One region of the Curtobacterium herbarum genome, then DNA from elsewhere that is predicted to be linked to it. Evidence: predicted binding sites of a transcription regulator. Region 1 holds the regulator's gene; the other holds the start of a gene.
What was found. The regulator HrcA, encoded in region 1, represses chaperone genes, less so after heat shock. The targets are predictions, from matches to a motif close to TTNGCACTCGNNNNNNNCGAGTGCNAA.

Region 1 (10,569 bases):
CGGTGCGGGGCCTTCGTCAGCGCCTCAGAACCGAGGCAGGAGGTCGAGGACTCAGAGAGCCGAGACCTTCTTCGCGATGGCCGACTTGCGGTTCGCGGCCTGGTTCTTGTGGATGACACCCTTGCTCACGGCCTTGTCGAGCTTCTTCGACGCGAGCGACAGAGCGGCAACGGCCTTCTCCTTGTCGCCCGTGGCGATCGCCGCGTTGGTCTGGCGGATGTACGTCTTGAGCTCCGACTTGTACGCCTTGTTGCGGTCGGTGGCCTTCTGGTTGGTCTTGATGCGCTTGAGCTGCGACTTGATGTTCGCCATGCGTGTTGCTCCTGGTTTCGTCTCGGACGGGTGGTTGCGATCCCGGGTAGAGGGGCCCTTCGTCGCATCGCGTTCCACCCGTGGGCGACGGAACGCGTAAGCCAGCGACAAACGTTACCAGGCCGACCCGTCCGGACCAAAGCCCGACACGGTCAGCGTGGCGGGGCGATCGGCGCCCGAACCGGAGCGGATACGGTGTCGACATGCCGTCCCTCGCGCCCCGCATCGACACCGTCCCGCCGTCGGGCATCCGCCGGGTGTTCGAGCAGGCGGCCCTCCTCGACGACGTGACGATGCTCGTGATCGGGGAGCCGGACGTCCCCGTCGCGAAGCACATCGGCGACGCCGCGCGCCGAGCGTGGGCCGAGGACCGCACCGACTACGGCCCCAACGGTGGCATCCCGCAGCTGCGGCAGGCGATCCAGGACAAGCTCCACCGCGAGAACCGGATGGACGTGGACCTCGAGCAGGTCTGGGTCACGGTCGGTGCGACGCAGGCCCTGTTCACGGCGATGACGCTCGTGCTCTCGCCCGGTGACGAGGTCCTGGTGCCGGACCCCGGCTACACGACGTTCACGATGAACGCCCACATCATCGGCGCCGACCCGGTGCCCTACCAGCTGACGCCGGCGCACGGTTTCGGACCCGACCTGGCCGCCCTGGAGGCACGGATCACCGGCCGCACGCGCGCGATCGTCGTGAACTCCCCGTCCAACCCCCTCGGCACCGTCTTCGGTGAGCAGACGCTGCGCGACCTGTTGGCACTGGCGAAGCGCCACGACCTGTGGGTGATCAGCGACGAGGTCTACGAGTACTTCACCTACGGCACCCGGCACGTCAGCCTGGCGTCCCTCGACGAGGACGACCGTGTCTTCTCGGCGTTCTCGCTGAGCAAGACGTACGCGATGACCGGGGTGCGGGTCGGCTACCTCGTGACGCCGAAGGGCCTGGGGCCGACGATGCGGACCGTGCAGGAGTCGATCATCAGCTGCGTCGCCGAGCCCGACCAGTGGGCCGCCCTCGCGGCGATCGTCGGCGACCACTCGCCGGTGCAGGACGCCCGCGAGCACTACCGCGAGAACCTCGAGATCGCGACCGGGGTCCTGGACGCCGCCGGCATCCGGTACAACGACCCGCAGGGCGCGTTCTACCTGTGGATCGACGTCTCGCACGCCACCCAGGGTGACGTCGCCGAGTGGGCCCTGGCGTTCCTCCAGGGCGAGCGCGTCGCCGTCGCACCGGGCAGCGCGTTCGGCCGGACCGGTGAGGGGTGGATCCGGGTGTGCCTGGCGGCCTCGGCCGAGGACCTCCGCCGCGGGCTCGGCGCGCTGCCGGTCCCCACCGTCGGCACCCGCACGACCGAGGCCTGACCAGGGGCCGCCCGTCCGGTGCGCACCGCCGAGGTGCGAGCATGGGACAATCGACGGACCGTCCGACCCACCCCGAGGAACCGTGAGCCCACAAGCATCTGCGCCGCTCGAGCCCGCCTCGACGCCGGCCGCCGCGATCCGCAACTTCTGCATCATCGCGCACATCGACCACGGCAAGTCCACGCTGGCCGACCGCATGCTCTCGATCACCGGCATCGTCGAGGACCGGGCGATGCGTGCGCAGTACCTCGACCGGATGGACATCGAGCGTGAGCGCGGCATCACCATCAAGTCGCAGGCCGTCCGCATGCCGTGGGAGCTCGACGGCGAGACCTTCGCGCTGAACATGATCGACACCCCCGGGCACGTCGACTTCTCGTACGAGGTCTCCCGCTCCCTGGCCGCGTGCGAGGGCGCGATCCTGCTCGTCGACGCCGCCCAGGGCATCGAGGCGCAGACGCTCGCGAACCTGTACCTGGCGCTCGAGAACGACCTCGAGATCATCCCGGTGCTCAACAAGATCGACCTGCCGGCCGCCGAGCCGGAGAAGTACGCGGCCGAGCTCGCGCAGCTCATCGGCGGCAAGCCGGAGGACGTGCTCCGTGTCTCCGGCAAGACCGGCGAGGGCGTGGCCGAACTGCTCGACCGCGTCGTCCGCACGGTGCCGGCTCCGGTCGGCACGGTCGACGCCGCACCCCGCGCGATGATCTTCGACTCGGTCTACGACAGCTACCGCGGCGTCGTCACCTACGTGCGCATGATCGACGGCTCGATCAAGCCACGCGAGAAGGTCCAGATGATGTCGACCAAGTCGACGCACGAGATCCTCGAGATCGGGGTGTCGAACCCCGAGCCGACCCCGACGAAGGGCCTCTCCGTCGGCGAGGTCGGGTACCTCATCACCGGCGTGAAGGACGTCCGCCAGTCCAAGGTCGGCGACACGGTCACGAGCGCACTGCGTCCGGCGACCCAGGCCCTGCCCGGCTACACGGACCCGAAGCCGATGGTCTTCTCGGGCCTGTACCCGATCGACGGCAGCGACTACCCGGTGCTCCGCGAAGCGCTCGACAAGCTGAAGCTGTCCGACGCCGCGCTCGTGTACGAACCGGAGACCTCCGTCGCGCTGGGCTTCGGCTTCCGCTGCGGCTTCCTCGGCCTGCTGCACCTCGAGATCATCACCGAGCGGCTGTCCCGCGAGTTCGCCCTCGACCTCATCACCACCGCCCCGAGCGTGGTCTACGCGGTCACGACCGAGGACAACGAGGTCACCGAGGTCACGAACCCGTCCGAGTTCCCGACCGGCCGCATCCTCGAGGTCCGCGAGCCGATGGTCCGCGCCGCGATCCTGGCCCCGAAGGACTACGTCGGCGCGATCATGGAGCTCTGCCAGCAGCGCCGCGGCTCCCTGCTCGGCATGGAGTACCTCGGCGAGGACCGGGTCGAGATCCGCTACGAGATGCCTCTCGGCGAGATCGTGTTCGACTTCTTCGACCAGCTGAAGAGCAAGACGCAGGGCTACGCCAGCCTGGACTACGAGCCCACCGGCGACCAGGCCGCCGACCTCGTCAAGGTCGACATCCTGCTGCAGGGCGACCAGGTCGACGCGTTCAGCGCGATCGTGCACCGCGAGAAGGCGTACGCGTACGGCACGCTGATGACGGAGCGGCTCCGCAAGCTCATCCCGCGCCAGCAGTTCGAGGTCCCGATCCAGGCCGCGATCGGCGCCCGCATCATCGCCCGCGAGAGCATCCGCGCGATGCGCAAGGACGTCCTGGCGAAGTGCTACGGCGGTGACATCACCCGCAAGCGGAAGCTCCTCGAGAAGCAGAAGGAGGGCAAGAAGCGCATGAAGACGATCGGCCGGGTCGAGGTCCCGCAGGAGGCCTTCATCGCCGCCCTGTCCGGTGACGTGGAAGAGAAGAAGAAGTGAGCCGCGGACACCAGCACCGCACGGCGCTGACGTACGGGGCCGTCGGTGCCACGCAGGCGTCCGACCTCATGACGTACCCGCCGGAGGGCTTCGTGCCGGCCGAGTCCCGCGCCCGCATCGGGCACGGCGACCAGCGCTTCGACACCGCCGTCATGCAGGCGCTCACCTGGCAGATCCAGGAGCGCAGCGGCATGGGCGTCCACGTCGAGGACATGCCCGAGGACGACGAGGTCCGCTACAACCCGGTCACCTTCGACGAGCAGGGCGTCCCGATCGCCCCCGCCTCGATCGGCACACCCCGGGTCGAGAAGACCACGCCCGACGGTACGCCGCTCATCACGGCGGGCACCACGGCGACGCTGACGATGCACGCCTTCGGGCGGACCGTGCCGGCGCCGGTCCGGGTCGTCGCGATCATCGACGAGCGCGACCGCAAGGGGTTCGCGTACGGCACGCTCGACGGGCACCCGCTCTCGGGTGAGGAGTCCTTCGTCGTCGAGCGCACCCCGGACGGCTCGGTGTGGCTGCAGGTCCGCCAGTTCTCGCAGCCGGCCAGCCGCAAGTGGCGCTTCGTCGCGCCGCTGCTGCGCCGCCAGCAGCGGGTGATGGCGGAGAAGTACCTGGCCGCCCTGCGCGGCGACTGACCCGACGGCGTGACCGGTCCCGGAGACCGGTCACGGGCCTCCCGGCCGGGAGGCACGCCCCGCGTCCGACAGGCAGTCCCGCGTCCGACGGGCGGACCCGCCCCGGCACAGCACCGACGGGCGGACCCGCCCCGGCGCAGCCCCGACAGTCCGGCAGCCGCCCCGCTCAGGCGAGTGGCGGCAGCCCCGCGATCGCTTCCTCGATGAGCCGCGCGTCCTCGACGCAGTCCCGGGCCACGGCGACCGCGCTCGTCGCCCCGAGCGCCGCGACGTCGTACGCCCCGGTCGCGACCGCCACGAACGGGATCCCGACCGCGTCGGCCGCCTCGCCGTCGCGCGGGGTGTCGCCGACGATGACCGCCCGGGTGCCGGACAACGCCGCAGCGGCGACGGCGGTGACGCCGGCCCGCTCGACCTCGGTGTCGCCGAAGTACGAGTGCTCCCAGTCGAAGTCGTCGACGTCGAAGCCCGCGCCGAGCAGCTTCACGCGCGCCCGGTACGCGGAGTTGCCGGTGAGCAGGCCGTTCCGCCACCCGAGCTCGGCGAAGTGGCGGACCAGTGCGCGGGCACCCGGGGCGGGCGAGCGGCGGTCGCCGGAGCGGTGCCGTTCCTCCGACAGGTCACGGAGGTGCCCGCTGACGGTGGGGACCAGTCCGTCGTCGAGCCGGTGGGCACGGACGTGCTCGACGATGATGCCGGCGTCGGTTCGACCGTGCTGGTGGCCGACGAGCTGGGGGAGGTCGCGGCCGAGCGCTCGTTCGAGCGCCAGGTGGTACAGGTTCCCCGGTGACGCGGCGTTGCGCACGAGGGTGCCGTCGATGTCCCACAGGACCGTGGTGCTGACCGGGTGGTGCTCCATGCCGTCCATGATGACGGACAATGGACTCCATGCCGAGTGCTCTCCCGATCGCCGATCCCGCTCCGTCGGACGGACTGGTCGCACCGGCAGCCGGAGCGGGCGACGTCCCGTTCGGCGTCTACGTGCACGTGCCCTTCTGCCGGGTGCGCTGCGGCTACTGCGACTTCAACACGTACACGGCGTCCGAACTGCGCGGGGTGCGGCGTGACGACTACGCCGGCCACGCCCTGCGCGAGATCGCGTTCGCGGACCAGGTGCTCGAGCGCTCCGGGGTCCCGCGTCGCCCGGTCTCGACGGTGTTCTTCGGCGGCGGCACCCCGACGATGCTGCCGGCGTCCGACCTGGCGATGATCCTCCGGGCGATCGACGACACGTGGGGGATCGTGCCCGGTGCCGAGGTCACGACCGAGGCGAACCCGGACTCCGTCGACGCGGACTCGATCGCGACGCTGCAGCGCGCCGGCTTCACCCGGATGAGCTACGGCATGCAGTCCGCGGTGCCGCACGTGCTCGCGACCCTCGACCGCACGCACGACCCCGAGCGGGTGCCGGTCGTGGTGGACCTGGCGAAGCAGCAGGGCCTCGACGTCAGCCTCGACCTCATCTACTCGACGCCGGGGGAGTCGCTCGACGACTGGCGCACCTCGCTCGACGCGGCCATCGCCTGCGCCCCGGACCACGTGTCGGCGTACTCGCTGATCGTCGAGGACGGCACCGCGATGGGCCGGGCCGTCGCACGCGGCGAACTGCCCGCGCCGGACGACGACCTGGCTGCCGACATGTACGAGCTCGCCGACCAGGTGCTCGGCGACGCCGGCTACGACTGGTACGAGGTCTCGAACTGGTCGCGCGGCCCCGAGCACGCCAGCCGGCACAACCTGTCCTACTGGAAGGGCCACGACTGGTGGGGCATCGGCCCGGGCGCACACTCGGCCGTCGCCGGCACCCGCTGGTGGAACGTCAAGCACCCGGCCGCCTACGCGGGCAAGGTGCTGCAGGACGTGTCCCCGGCCGCGGGCCGCGAGACCCTGGACGACGAGACCCGGTACGTCGAGCGGGTCCTGCTCGCGGCGCGGGTCCGCGGTGAGCTGCGGATCGACGAGCTCCGCCGGGAGGCGCGTGGCCGCGTCGCCGGCCTCATCGCACGTGGTCTCGTGGACGGGCGGGCGGCGCTGGGCGGGACGCTCGAGCTGACGCTGTCCGGACGGCTGCTCGCCGACGCCGTGGTGCGCGACCTGCTCGACTGAGCGGACGGCGCCGCGTGCACGTGGTCGCTGGGGCGCGCGTTCGCTACTGCTTGATGAACTCGATCGCGAGCGGGTAGCGGTAGAACTGCCCCTGGTTCGCGGCGAGGGCGGCCAGGATGCCGAAGACGATCGAGACGATGCCGGCGGCCGTGATGACGAGGAAGCCGATGCCGAGCACCGACGTCAGGATCCCGGCGAAGTAGGCGATGGCCATCGTGATGTGGAAGTTCAGCGCCACCCGGGTGTGCTCCCGGACGAACTGCCCGCGGTCACGCAGCACGAAGAAGGCGATGACGGGCACCAGGACGTTCGAGAAGATGCCGCCGACGTGCGTCAGGGTCGCCCAGAGCCGCTGGTCCTCCGGGGTCATCGGCTGCGGGGGCCGGTAGCCGGCGGGGTACTGGTCCCCGGGCTGCTGGCCGCCGCCGTACTGCCCACCGCCGTACTGCCCGCCCGCCTTGCCGCCGGCGGGCTGCCCGCCGCCCGGGTACTGGTCGCCGGGTCCGCCGGGTCCGTGTCCGTCGCTCATGCCCGCAGCGTACCGAGACGCCCGTGGAGAAGTCCCGTCCGGTCGGCGGTCAGGCGTAGGATCAGCACTCGGCATGTGAGAGTGCCAGCCGGTGCGGAACGACAGGAGCGGAGGGAACCGATGGTCAGCGAACGGAGCCTCGAGGTCCTCAAGGCCATCGTGCGTGACTACGTCGCCTCGCGCGAACCCGTCGGCTCGAAGACCATCGTCGACCGGCACGCCTTCGGGGTCAGCGCCGCGACGATCCGCAACGACATGGCCCAGCTCGAGGACGAGCAGCTCATCATCGCCCCGCACACCTCGTCCGGCCGGGTCCCCACCGACAAGGGCTACCGGGTGTTCGTCGACCACCTGGCCGCCGCCCGCCCGCTCTCCGGCGCACAGCGTCAGGCGATCGAGACGTTCCTGGGCGCCTCGAACGACCTCGACGACGTCCTCACCCGCACCGTCCGGCTGCTCAGCCAGCTGACGAACCAGGTGGCCCTCGTGCAGTACCCGACGATGGGGCACGCCCGGGTCCAGCACGTCGAGCTCGTCCGGCTCGCCGACACCCGGTTGATGGTGGTCCTCATCACGGACACCGCCCGGGTCGAGCAGCGCGTCATCGAGACGGACGTGCCCTTCGACGAGTCCGCGCTCGCCGAACTCCGCACCCTGGTCAACGGCGCGACCGTCGGGCTCCCGCTGCAGGACGCCCCGCCGGCGCTCCGCGCGATCCCCGGCCAGCTCCGGCCCGCGGTCCAGCCGCTCGCCGGTGTCGTGGTCGCCAGCCTGGTCGAACAGGTCGCCGCCAACCGGCAGGACCGCCTGCTGATGGCGGGCGCCGCGAACCTGGCGAAGAGCGAGCAGGACTTCTCCGGCGGGCTCTTCCCCGTGCTCGAGGCGATCGAGGAACAGGTCACCCTGCTCCGGTTGTTCGGCGAGATGCAGGTCGACGACATCGCCGTGGCGGCGAGCATCGGGCGTGAGAACGCCGAGTACGGTCTCGACGCCACGAGCATCGTCGCCGGCGGCTACCTGGCCGCCCGCGGTGAGATCGCCCGACTGGGCGTCCTCGGTCCGACCAGGATGGACTACGGCACGAACATGGCCGCCGTCCGAGCGGTCGCCCGTTACCTGTCCCGGCTGCTCGGCGAGAACTGATCGCCGGACGCCCCTCCCACCCCGTCCACCCACGCACCCCCTGAGGAACACTTGGCAGACCACTACGACGTCCTCGGCGTCCCGCGCGACGCCTCCGACGCCGACATCAAGAAGGCGTACCGGCGGCTCGCCCGCGAACTGCACCCGGACGTGAACCCGAGTCCCGACGCCGCAGAACGCTTCAAGGACGTCACGCACGCGTACGACGTCCTGAGTGACCCCGAGCAGCGCCGCCGCTTCGACGCCGGCCCCCAGGACGGCGGGTTCGGCGCCGGTGCCGGCGGGTTCAGCGACATCTTCGACGCCTTCTTCGGTGGCGGCGGTGGTGGCGGCGGCCGGGGGACCGGTCCGCGCAGCCGTGCCGAGCGCGGTGGCGACGCCCTGCTCCGACTCGAGGTCGACCTGGACGAGGTCGTCTTCGGCACGCACAAGGACCTCGAGGTCGACACCGCGGTGCTCTGCGACACGTGCGCCGGTTCCTGCTGCGCCCCCGGCACGAGCCCGCAGACGTGCGACATCTGCGGTGGGACCGGCCACATCCAGCGCCAGGTCCGCTCGCTCCTCGGCAACGTCGTGACGAGCGCCCCCTGTGGCACCTGCCGCGGCTACGGCACCGTCATCCCGAACCCGTGCCCGACCTGCCAGGGCCAGGGCCGCGTCCGCGCCCGTCGCACCGTGCCGGTCGACGTGCCCGCCGGCGTCGACTCGGGCCTCCGCCTGCAGATGCCCGGTCAGGGCGAGGTCGGCCCCGCCGGTGGCCCCGCCGGCGACCTGTACCTCGAGGTCCGCGTCCGGCACCACGACGTCTTCAGCCGCGACGGCGACGACCTGCTCGCCACGCTCGAGGTCCCGATGACCGACGCGATCCTCGGTGCCACGACGACGATCGACGGTCTCGACGGACCGGTGGAGCTCGAACTCCGCCCGGGCGTGCAGAGCGCCGACGTGCTCGTCATCAAGGACCGCGGCGTCACGAAGCTCCGTGGCTCCGGCCGAGGGGACCTCAAGGTCGGCATCCAGGTCGTCACGCCGAGCAAGCTCTCGCACAAGGAACGGCAGCTGGTCGAACAGCTCGCGAAGTCGCACAAGGCCGGCTCCCCGCAGCTGTCCCGCTTCCAGCAGGGCATGTTCGGCAAGATCCGCGACCGGTTCTTCAACTTCTGATGGCCTCGCTCTACCTCGTCGACACCCTCGACGACGTCACGGTGGGCGGCCAGGTGGCGCTCGACGGCGCCGAGGGTCGCCACGCCGTGACGGTGTCGCGGGTGCGTGTCGGCGAGCAGCTCCGGCTCTCGGACGGCCGCGGCACGGTCGTCGCCGGCACGGTCGCGACGGTGGGCAAGGACTCGCTCCTGCTCACGGTCGCGTCGGTCGGCGTCGAACCGGCGCCGCGACCCGCGCTGACCCTCGTGCAGGCGCTCGCCAAGGGCGGCCGTGACGAGATGGCCGTGCAGGCCGCGACCGAGATCGGTGTCGACCGGGTCGTGCCGTGGTCTGCGGCGCGCAGCGTGTCGCGCTGGGACGGCCCGAAGGTCGAGAAGGGTCGCGCCCGATGGGCGGCGATCGCGCAGGAGGCCGCGAAGCAGGCCGTGCGCGCCCGGGTCCCCGAGGTGGTCGCCCCGGTGACGACGGCCCAGCTCGCCGGCGGTGCGGGTGCGGCGGCGACGGAGGACGGCCGGGAGGCACGCCGCCAGCTGGTCCTGCTGGAACCGACCGCCTCGGTGCGGCTCGCCACCTGGGAGCCGCCGACCGACGTCGACGAGATCGCCCTGGTGGTCGGACCGGAGGGCGGCATCGAGCCGTCCGAGCTCGAGCGGCTCGAAGCGGCCGGCGCGGTCCGGGTCCGACTCGGCGACACCGTGCTCCGGACCTCGACCGCGGGCCCGGCTGCGCTGGCCGTCCTGCAGTCGCGGCTCGGACGCTGGTGAGCCGGTCCGGCGTGGATCGGAGCACCGGGGGACACCGGGACGGCGCGGCGTCGGTCGCGCGTTCTACGATGGTGCCCATGACCAGCACCGAGCCCAGCGTCTTCACGAAGATCGTCGCGCGCGAGATCCCGGCGACCATCGTCGCCGAGGACGACCGCGTCATCGCGTTCGAGGACATCGCCCCGAAGGCCCCCGTGCACGTGCTGGTCGTGCCGAAGACCCCGGCGTACGCGAACGTCGGTGAGCTCGCAGCAGCCGACCCCGACCTGCTCGCGCACGTCGTCCAGACCGCCCAGCGCATCGCCGACGAGCGCGCCGGCGGACAGTTCCGACTCGTGTTCAACACCGGCGAAGCCGCCGGCCAGACCGTGTTCCACGTGCACGCGCACGTACTCGCAGGAGACCTGCAGGAAGGCACCCTTGCCAGCTGACGAACCAGCCACCACCGAGCCGCAGTCCGTCTCGGAGCCCGTCTCGACCTCCGAACTCACCGTCGACGGCATCGCCATGGTGCAGTTGCTCGGCCCGCAGGACCGCCTGTTGAAGACGGTCGAACGCCAGTACCCGTCGGTCCGCGTCCTGGTGCGCGGCAACCAGGTCACGCTGT
Region 2 (10,569 bases), 410 kb from region 1:
AGCTGACCCCGGGCTTCACCGTCGGCATCCTCATGCAGGAGCCGGAGCTCGACGAGACCAAGACGGTCCTCGAGAACGTCCAGGAAGGCGTCGGCGAGATCCACGGGAAGCTCGCGCGCTTCAACGAGATCTCCGCACTGATGGCCGAGCCGGACGCCGACTTCGACGCGCTGCTGGCCGAGATGGGCACCCTGCAGGAAGAGATCGACGCGGCCGACGCGTGGGACCTCGACTCGCAGCTCGAGCAGGCCATGGCCGCGCTCCAGTGCCCGCCGAGCGACGAGCTCGTCACGCACCTCTCCGGTGGTGAGAAGCGTCGTGTCGCGCTCTGCAAGCTCCTGCTGCAGAAGCCGGACCTGCTGCTCCTCGACGAGCCCACCAACCACCTGGACGCCGAGAGCGTGCAGTGGCTGGAACAGCACCTGCAGCAGTACCACGGCGCCGTCCTCGCCGTGACCCACGACCGGTACTTCCTGGACCACGTCGCCCAGTGGATCGCCGAGGTCGACCGCGGTCGTCTCTACCCGTACGAGGGCAACTACTCGACCTACCTCGAGAAGAAGCGCGCTCGTCTCGAGGTCCAGGGCAAGAAGGACGCGAAGCTCGCCAAGCGTCTGACGTCCGAGCTGGACTGGGTCCGCAGCAACACGAAGGGCCGTCAGGCCAAGTCCAAGGCACGTCTTGCCCGGTACGAGGAGATGGTCACGGAGGCCGAGCGCACGCGCAAGCTCGACTTCGAGGAGATCGTCATCCCCGTCGGCCCGCGTCTGGGCTCGCAGGTCATCGACGCCGAGAAGCTGCACAAGCAGTTCGGCGAGCGCGTCATCATCGGCGACCTGTCCTTCACGCTCCCGCGCAACGGCATCGTCGGCGTCATCGGCCCGAACGGCGTCGGCAAGACCACGCTGTTCAAGACGATCGTCGGCCTCGAGCCGCTCGACGGCGGCACGCTGAAGATCGGTGACACCGTCGACATCTCGTACGTCGACCAGAGCCGTGGTGGCATCGACCCGAACAAGAACCTGTGGGAGGTCGTGTCCGACGGACTCGACTACATCCAGGTCGGCAAGACCGAGATCCCGTCCCGCGCGTACGTCTCGCAGTTCGGCTTCAAGGGGCCGGACCAGCAGAAGCGTGCCGGCATCCTCTCCGGTGGTGAGCGGAACCGTCTGAACCTGGCGTTGACGCTGAAGCAGGGCGGCAACCTGCTGCTCCTCGACGAACCGACGAACGACCTGGACGTCGAGACGCTGGGCAGCCTCGAGAACGCGCTGCTCGAGTACCCCGGTTGCGCCGTGGTCATCACCCACGACCGGTGGTTCCTCGACCGCATCGCCACGCACATCCTCGCCTGGGAAGGCCTGAACGAGGACGGCACCCCGAACTGGTACTGGTTCGAGGGCAACTTCGAGGCGTACGAAGAGAACAAGATCGAGCGCCTCGGGGCCGACGCTGCGAAGCCCGGCCGCGCGACGTACCGCAAGCTGACCCGGGACTAGTCCCGGTGGCACGCCTGCACGCTCCGATCCGCATCCGCTGGAGTGACATCGACGCCTACGGGCACGTCAACAACTCTGCGATGCTCCGGCTGCTCGAAGAAGCACGCGTGCTGGCGTTCTGGGCGCCGGACCCCGACGAGGTCGACGAGTCGGGGTCCGCGCCGGTACCGGTGATCGACGGTCGGCCCGGATCGGGTACGATGACGGTGATCGCGGCGCAACGCCTCGAGTACCTCGCGTCGACGCCGTACTTCCGCCGACCGCTCGACATCCAGCTCTGGATCGGGCGGATCGGCGGCGCGAGCCTCGAGATCTCGTACGAAGTGTGGTCCCCGGTGGGGCACGACCCAGCCGAGCTCTACACGCGGGCGACGACGACGCTGGTCCTGGTCGATGCGGAGACCAACCGACCACGACGGCTGACCGACGAGGAGCGTGCGGCGTGCGAGCAGTACGTCGAGCCTCCAGTCACGTTCTCCCGCCCCTGAGCCGAGGTCGGCCTGTCGCTGCGCCGTAGGTCGTCAATCTGCTGACGGGACCCGCATCATGCCCTCCTGCGCGACGGTCGCGAGCAGGCGCCCGTCCCGCGAGAACATCCGGCCGAAGGCGAGCCCACGGCCGCCCTGTGCGCTGGGGGACTCCTGCGCGTACAGCACCCACTCGTCGGCTCGACCGTCGCGGTGCCACCACATCGCGTGGTCGAGACTCGCGAGCTTGACTCCGGGGGTGCCCCAGGCCATCCCGTGCCGACGCATGATCGGCTCGAGGAGCGACAGGTCGCTCGCGTACGCGAGGACCGCGCGGTGCAGGGCCGGGTCGTCCGGCAGGTCACGTTCGACGCGGAACCACACCGCCTGGTGTGCGACCCGCGCGCCCTGCACGTCGACGTAGACCGAGCCCTCGACGTGCCGCATGTCGATCGACCGTTCCGCCCAGGCCTGCGCCGTCGGGTGGTCGATGGACGCGAGCACGGACGCAGCCGACGGCAGTGACTCCGGGTCCGGCACGTCCGCGGGGAACGGGTCCTGGTGTTCGGCACCGACGTCGGGCGTCTGGAAGGACGCGATCATCGAGAAGATCGGGACGCCGTTCTGGTACGCCTGCGCCCGACGCGTCGCGAAGGACCGGCCGTCGTGGATCCGCTCGACGCCGAACGTGATCGGCACGTCGATGGCCCCGGGCCGCAGGAAGTAGCCGTGGACCGAGTGGATGGCGCGTCCCTCGATGGTGGTCTGCGCGGCGACGATGCACTGCGCGAGGACCTGCCCGCCGAACACACGGCCGCCGGGGGACCAGTGGCTCGCTCCGGTGAGGATGGTCTCCCGGGTGCTCGCTCCGGTGTCCTCGAGCTGCAGGGTGGAGAGGAAGTCGGGTTCGCGGTTCACCAGCCCAGTGTACGAACGCGCGGCGAGCGAGCGAGTGCGGGCACGGCTCACGATCGTGCCGGGCGTGGGTGCCGGGCAGGGATTCCGCTCGCGGGGTCGATGAGGTCGACCGCTGGCCCGTCCTCGTCGTCGAGGGGGTCGGGCGGTCCCGTGACGTCGGCTCCGACGAGCTCGGCGAGGCTCGGCGAGTTCCGGAGCAGGCTCCAGACGGACACGGCGACGAGCGCTCCGCCGACGCTCGCGAGCCAGGGGACGACGACGTGCGACCAGACATCGGGTGACGCGAGCCAGACGACGTGGTTGGCGATCGTCGAACCGGTGAGGCCGAGCAGCAGACCGAGACCGGGTCGGAGGCTCGGACCGGCGAGCAGGCCGGCGACGACGAGGACGGACAGCAGGGCGTTGAGCAGGTGCGGCATGAGCAGGCAGGCGGGGTGCGACAGGCAGGAAGGCAGGAAGGTAGGCAGCCAGGTGGCTGGGCGGAGCAAGGAACAGACCGACGGGCCGGCCCGGGATCGGGCCGACCCGTCGGTCGGGGGAACGGTAAGGGTCTGTCTCGCGCTGCGGTCGGTCCGACCGCCAGCGGGTCAGCTGCTGGCGGCAGCCTGCTCGACCGCGAGTGTCTCGGCGCCACCGCCCGTGCTGATGGCGATCTTGCGCGGCTTCGAGGACTCCTGCACCGGGATCGTGACGCTCAGCACGCCGTTGTCGTAGTGGGCGGCGATGCGCTCGACGTCCAGGCCGTCGCCGAGTGTCAGCTGTCGGACGAACGAGCCCGGCTGCCGTTCGCGGGTGAGCCACTGCGCACCCTCGGGGGCGCCGAGCGTCCGCTCTGCCCGGATCGTGAGCACGGAGCCGTCGACGTCGATGTCGACCGAACCCGGGTCGACACCGGGCAGGTCGACGTCCATCACGTAGTGGTCGCCCGCGCGGTACAGGTCCATCGGCATCGAGCGGGGGCCGGTGCCGGCTCCGGCGAGGAGGGACCCGGCGAGACGGTCGAACTCGCGGAACGGATCGAAGTTCATGGCCATCTGACATCAACTCCTTCTCTGAGTGGTTCGCAGTTGAGTCGCCGTGACTCAACTGCGACCTGTTTTAGCACTCGAACCCGGAGAGTGCCAAAAGACTGCTCAGAGGACGCCGAGAGCGCAGCCAGCGAGCCTGCGAACGGTCGCGGCTAGGATCGATGGCGACATGAGCAGCTCGTTCACCCTTCCCGACGCCGCTTCGCTCGGCGACCTCCGCACCTACCTCGGGCGGGCCGCTCGGATCGAGGACGGGTCGGTCCGCCTGATCGCCGACTCCGGCGTCCTGGCGGTCTACACCGCGATCCTCTACCCGCTCGGACTGCTCGACGAGCTGCCGACCGTGCTCGGGCTCCGGACGTTCGCACTGACCCAGCCGGAGCACATCGACGTCGTCGTACCGCTGCGCTCGTTCCAGGAACGGCTGCGTCTGCTCGCCGAGGCGCAGGACGCCGCGGACGTCGACAGCGCCGACCCGACACGGGCCACGCCGATCGAGGTCGAGCTGCCCCTCGAGGTCCACACCGTCACCTGGGCCGCGATCTCACCGCCTCGCGGGGGATGGGCACCGTTGTCGGACGTCTCCGCCGAGCTCCTGCACCGTGCAGCGCGGCAGGGCATCGACGAGGTCGCGGCCGCGGTGCCGGCGAGCTCGGGGGAGTCCATCGTCCGACGCGTCCGCTCGGAGGTGTGGGGTCGACCGATCGCTGGCGTCGAGCACCTGCCCGCCGGCGCGGGCTTCGCTGCCGAGAGCCTCGGCTTCCTGGGCACCGAACCGGTCCGGCTGTTCGAGACCGGTCCGTGGAGTCGACTGACGACCTCGCGGGGGCACGTGCTCGTCAAGCGTCGAGCCTGGACCCTGGGCTCCTAGCCCCGACCGTCGACCGGAGCTCGTCGACCGAGCCCGGCGCCGGGTCCACCAGCCCGCCAGCAGGCACGCGTGGTTCGCTCGGGGTCATGCACGTCTTCCTCACCGGTGCGTCCGGGTACATCGGCTCGGCCGTCCTCCGCGCACTCATCGCCCGTGGCCACACCGTCACCGCCGTCCTCCGATCGGGCGAGAAGGCGGCCCGTGCCCGTGAGGCCGGCGCCACCGCGGTCGTCGGCGACCTGGCCGACCAGGAGCTCGTCGCCCGGCTCGCGCGGGAGGCCGACGCCGTCGTCCACACCGCCTCGGCCGAGGACGTCGACCCTGGTTTCACCGCGACGGTCCTCGAGACGCTCGACGGGACCGAGAAGCCGTTCGTCCACACCGGGGGGATCTTCACCTTCGGCGCGTCCGGCGACATCACCGAGGACACACCGATCGCACCGCCGGCACTCACGGCGTGGCGGACGGCCAACGAGGCTCACGTCCGCGCGAGCACCGTCCGCACCACCGTCGTCGCGCCCGGCATCGTCCACGGACACGGCGCGGGCATCCCGACGATGTTCGTCCCCGACGGTGATGCACCGGTCCGTCTGGTCGGTGACGGCACGCAGCGCTGGACGACCGTGCACGTGGACGACCTGGCCGAGCTCTACGTCCTCGCGGTCGAGCGCGGTGACCAGGACGGGTACCTGGTCGCAGCGTCCGGCCACAACCCGACGGTCCGCGACCTCGCCCAGGCCGGTGTCGAGGGGCAGCCCGGTGTCGAGGGGCAGGCCGATGCCCGCGCCGCCGTGGTCGCCGAGTCCGTCGACGAATCACGCCAGCGCCTCGGCACGGACTTCGCCGACGCCCTGCTGCTCGACCAGGCGGCGACCGGTGCGCACGCTCGCGGCCTCGGGTGGCAGCCGTCGCGCCCGACCCTGGTCGAGGAACTCCGGAGCGGCTACCGCGCCGACTGACGCGGACGCGCCAGCCGACGCGGACGCGCCGCCCCACGCGGACGCGCCGCCCGTCGCGGACGCGCCGCTCGTCGCGGACGCGCCGCTCGACGCGGACGCGCGAGCACGGCACGGCACGGCACGCGAGAGCACGATGCATCCACAGCGTGGCGCGCGACCAGACGACGGACGGGAGGCCCGTGGCGGACCCGCCACGGGCCTCCCGTCCGTCGTCTGTGGCCAGACCACACCGACCGACGCCGACCTCAGTCGAACGAGTTCGTCATCGCGTGGGCCGCACGGTCGAGGTAGCCCCACAGCTCGGCCTCGTCGAGCGGGGCGAGGTCGAGCGACTCGACCGCGTCGTGCATGTGCTGGAGCCAGTGCTCGCGCGCCTCGGGCGTGATCCGGAAGGGGTTGTGCCGCATCCGCAGCCGGGGGTGCCCGCGGTGCTCGCTGTACGTCGACGGCCCGCCCCAGTACTGCTGGAGGAACTGCGAGAGGCGCCAGATCGCGCCCTCGAGGTCTTCGGCCGGGTACATCGGCCAGATCACCTCGTCCTGCTGCACACCCTCGTAGAAGCGACGCACCAGGCGGTCGAAGGTCGGTGCGCCACCGATCCGGTCGAAGAGCGAGCCGCTCGCCGCCGCACCACCGAGCCCGACGCGGAGCGTGACGGGCTGCGCCGGTACGGCGCCACCCACACCCGCGTCCCCGGCCGGCGGGCCGATCGGCAGTGACGGTCCGGTCATGGTGAGTCCTCGTGGTCGGTGCTGGGTTCGTCCCCGGTGCGGATGGCCCGCCCGAAGACGTTCCGCCGCGCGCTGCGTGACCTGGTGGGCGCCGGGACGGGGGCGGTGCGCACGGGGCGCAGGCCGTTGACCGAGGTGGCGTTCTCCCACCCGGCGGGCATGATCATCGACATCGCCGGCAGGGTCACGCCGAGTTCGTCGACGCTGTGTTTCAGGCGGATGCGGAGTTCCCGGCCGACGACGTCGAGTTCGGACGCGCGGGTCTTCACGACCAGGCGGAAGACCATGCCCGTGTCGGTGATCGACTGCAGACCCCAGATCTCGGGCTTCTCGACGATGCGCTGGCGCCAGCGTGACTCCTGCGACATCGTGACGGCCGCGTCCAGGAGGGCGTCCTGCACGGCGTCGATGTCGGTGTCGTACGGGACGGTGATGTCGACCAGGACGCGGGACCACCCCTGGGACAGGTTGCCGACGCGCAGGATCTGGCCGTTCGGCACGAACCACAGGATCCCGTTCACGTCGCGGATCTGCATGACCCGGAGGCCGACGTTCTCGACGATGCCGGTCGCCTGCCCGGTGTCGACGACGTCGCCGACACCGGCCTGGTCCTCGAGGATCATGAAGATGCCGGACAGGATGTCGCGGACGATGCTCTGCGCGCCGACCGCGAGGCCAGCGGCGACGACGGAAGCGCCACCGACGATGCCGACCGCGGCGGTGGGGAAGACCGTCGAGATGATGATGGCGAACGCGATGACCGCGACGACGACGGTCGCCAGGTTCTCGAGGACGCTGCCGAGGGTGCGGGTGCGCTGGACGACCCGTGCCGTCTGCAGTGGCGATGCGACGAGCGCCTGGGTGTCCGCGGCGCCCTGCCGCTTCTTGACGCCGTTGACGATCCGGTCGACGACCTGCTTGATCATGCGGCGCAGGATGACGCGGAGGATCACCGCCGCCAGCAGGACGATGACGATGGTGATCGGGACGTGCCAGGTGTCGACGAACTGGGTGAAGGTGTTCGACGCCCACTTCGAGACGTCGGGGGAGTCTGCAGCCAAGAGCATGATCCGGTCGATGCTAAGCGGCGAGGCCTCGGTGTCCCTGGAGGAACGCCGAGGCCTCGCCGCCGGTCACATCAGGCTCAGACGTCCGCCGCCTGGACGCGGAGGGCCCGTTCGGTGCCCGCGAGGTTCTCGGTGACGATGCGGCGCAGGGCCGGCGTCTCCGGGTGGGCCTCGAGCCACGCCACGGCCGCGTCACGCAGTTCGGTCGACGCCAGCGGCGCGGGGTAGAGCCCCGTGATGACGGTGTCGGCGATGTGGTAGCTGCGCTCGTCCCAGATGCGGGTGATGACGTCGAAGTACCGCGACACGAGGCCCTCGAGCACGACCGGGGAGTTCACGTGCTGGAACCCGATCGTGGTCTGGCGGACGATCGCGTTCGGTGCGTCGTCGGTGTCGACGAGCGACGAGAACGCCGCGAGCTTGCCCTCGGCGGTCGGGATCGTCGCCCGGGCACGGGCGGCGGCCTGCTCGCCGGAGGCCGTGCGGTCGGCGGCGAGCTCGGTGTCGATCTCGTCGTTGCCCGCGGCACCGGCGAGCACGAGGCCCTCGAGCAGCTCCCAGCGGAGGTCGGTGTCCACCTCGAGCCCCTGCAGCGTCACCGAACCGTCACGCAGGCCCTGCAGCGTCGCCACGTGCTCGGGCGTCGAGGGGACCTGTGCGAAGAACTTCACGAACTGGAACTGCGCGTCGGAGCCGGACTCGGCCGTCGACGCGAGCTGCCAGAGGGTGTCGCCCACGGTGCGGACGGTGCTGTCGGACTTCGCCGGGGCGACGTAGTTCCGCGCGGTCAGCAGCAGCTGCGACAGCGTGGTCCGGATCGTCGTCGACTCGGTCTCGGTCGCGATGTTGCCGAGCACCAGGGACACGTAGTCGCTGGCGGGGGACTCGGCGTCGCGGGTGGCGTCCCACACGGCACCCCACACGATCGAGCGGGCGAGCGGGTTCGCGATCGCGGCGAGGTGCTCGATCGCGGTGCGGCGGGACTGCTCGTCGAGGCGGATCTTGGCGTAGGCCAGGTCGTCGTCGTTGAGCAGCACGAGGTCGCCGCGGTGTACGCCGACGAGCTCGGGGACCTCGGTGCGCGGCCCGTCGACGTCGATCTCGACACGGTGCGCCCGCTCGAGCTTGCCGCCGGAGGACGCGGTGTCGGCGCCGAACGGTGCCGAGGCGTCGTTCGTGAAGGCGTAGACACCGATCGCCAGGCGGTGCGGGCGCAGCGTCGGGTGGTCGGCCGGGGCTTCCTGCAGCACCGCGAAGGACGTGATCACGCCGTCGGCGTCGGTCTCGATCTCCGGGCGCAGAGTGTTCACGCCGGCGGTCTCGAGCCAGAGCTTCGACCACTCGCCGAGTTCACGACCGCTGGTGGCCTCGAGCTCCACGAGCAGGTCGGCCAGCTCGGTGTTGGAGTGGTGGTGCTTCTTGAAGTACGCCGAGACGCCCGCGAAGAACGCGTCGATGCCGACCCAGGCGACGAGCTGCTTGAGGACCGAGCCGCCCTTCGCGTAGGTGATGCCGTCGAAGTTGACCTGGACGTCCTCGAGGTCGTTGATCGTCGCGACGATCGGGTGCGTCGAGGGCAGCTGGTCCTGTCGGTAGGCCCAGGACTTCTCCATCGCCTGGAACGTCGTCCAGGCCTCGGTCCACTCGGTGGCCTCGGCGGTGGCGATCGTCGACGCCCACTCGGCGAACGACTCGTTGAGCCACAGGTCGTTCCACCACTTCATGGTGACGAGGTCGCCGAACCACATGTGTGCGAGCTCGTGCAGGATCGTGACGACCCGGCGCTCCTTGATGGCGTCGGTGACCTTCGAGCGGAACACGTAGGTCTCGGTGAACGTCACCGCACCCGCGTTCTCCATCGCGCCGGCGTTGAACTCCGGCACGAAGAGCTGGTCGTACTTCTCGAACGGGTACGCGACGTCGAACTTCTCCTCGAAGTACGCGAAGCCCTTGCGGGTGATGTCGAAGACGTACTCCGGGTCGAGGTACTCGGCCAGCGACTTCCGCGCGAACACCCCGAGCGGGATGGTGCGGCCGTCACGGCTCGTGAGCTCGCTGCGCACGACCTCGTACGGGCCGGCGACGAGGGCGGTGATGTAGCTGGAGATCGTCGCGGTCGGCGGGAACGTCCACGTGGCGTGGTCGCCGTCGACGTGCGGCTCGGGTGTGGGCGCGTTCGACACGACCTGCCAGCGCGCGGGGGCGGTCACCGTGAAGCTGAACTCGGCCTTGAGGTCGGGCTGCTCGAACACGGCGAACATGCGGCGGCTGTCCGGGACCTCGAACTGTGAGTAGAGGTAGACCTCGTCGTCGACGGGGTCCACGAAGCGGTGCAGGCCTTCGCCGGTGTTCGTGTACAGTGCGTCGGCGACGACGACGAGCTCGTTCTGCTCCTGCAGGTCGGCGAGCTGGATGCGGACGCCGTCGTTCACGGCGGCGACGTCGAGGGCCGTGCCGTTCAGGGTGATCGAGTGCACGGTCTTGGTGATGGCGTCGATGAACGTGCTGGCGCCGGGCGTCGCGGTGAAGCGCACGCGGGTGGTGCTGCCGAAGCTGTCGGCGCCGCGGGTCAGGTCGAGTTCGACGTCGTACGTCTGGACGCTGACGATGCCGGCACGTTCCTGGGCTTCGGTTCTGGTGAGGTTCTCTCCGGGCACGGACGCTCCATCTTCGCTGCGGACGCGGACGGTCGATGTCCGCGTGTCGGTGGGTCCCGCTCGGCGTCGTGCGTCGGCGGGACGGCTCGTGACCAGCCTAGCGAGCGGGCGTACGCTGCGATCCGTGACTGACACGACTGTGGAGAACCCTCATGCGACCCGGACTGCTGTGGAGTTCTGGTTCGACCCGACCTGCCCCTGGGCGTGGATGACGAGCCGGTGGGTGGGTGAGGTCGAGCAGCACCGCGACCTCGACGTCACCTGGAACGTGATGAGCCTCTTCGTCCTCAACGAGCACAACGCGGACATGCCCGCCGAGTACCGCGAGGCGATGGAGCGCAACCAGGTCTACTCGCGCCTGGTGACGGCGGC

Region 2: JOD51_RS11895 (Hsp20/alpha crystallin family protein) is a predicted target of HrcA. The motif match lies at 3,983-4,009, and genes of this name have one in related genera.

What each region holds. Positions count from the first base shown of each region.
Region 1 is NZ_JAFBBT010000001.1:2,087,755-2,098,323, reverse strand. It holds gene rpsT (30S ribosomal protein S20) at 52-312, opposite strand; gene JOD51_RS10055 (pyridoxal phosphate-dependent aminotransferase) at 516-1,682, shown strand; gene lepA (translation elongation factor 4) at 1,765-3,612, shown strand; gene JOD51_RS10045 (DUF1990 domain-containing protein) at 3,609-4,256, shown strand; gene JOD51_RS10040 (HAD family hydrolase) at 4,423-5,115, opposite strand; gene hemW (radical SAM family heme chaperone HemW) at 5,145-6,362, shown strand; gene JOD51_RS10030 (DUF4870 domain-containing protein) at 6,406-6,891, opposite strand; gene hrcA (heat-inducible transcriptional repressor HrcA) at 7,012-8,034, shown strand; gene dnaJ (molecular chaperone DnaJ) at 8,086-9,198, shown strand; gene JOD51_RS10015 (16S rRNA (uracil(1498)-N(3))-methyltransferase) at 9,198-9,962, shown strand; gene JOD51_RS10010 (histidine triad nucleotide-binding protein) at 10,040-10,393, shown strand; gene JOD51_RS10005 (PhoH family protein) at 10,383-10,569, shown strand, end outside.
Region 2 is NZ_JAFBBT010000001.1:2,495,728-2,506,296, reverse strand. It holds gene ettA (energy-dependent translational throttle protein EttA) at 1-1,499, shown strand, start outside; gene JOD51_RS11910 (acyl-CoA thioesterase) at 1,505-1,987, shown strand; gene JOD51_RS11905 (acyl-CoA thioesterase) at 2,021-2,884, opposite strand; gene JOD51_RS11900 (hypothetical protein) at 2,932-3,303, opposite strand; gene JOD51_RS11895 (Hsp20/alpha crystallin family protein) at 3,472-3,918, opposite strand; gene JOD51_RS11890 (DUF8185 domain-containing protein) at 4,082-4,783, shown strand; gene JOD51_RS11885 (NAD-dependent epimerase/dehydratase family protein) at 4,870-5,742, shown strand; gene JOD51_RS11880 (globin) at 5,988-6,473, opposite strand; gene JOD51_RS11875 (mechanosensitive ion channel family protein) at 6,470-7,540, opposite strand; gene pepN (aminopeptidase N) at 7,618-10,197, opposite strand; gene JOD51_RS11865 (mycothiol-dependent nitroreductase Rv2466c family protein) at 10,406-10,569, shown strand, end outside.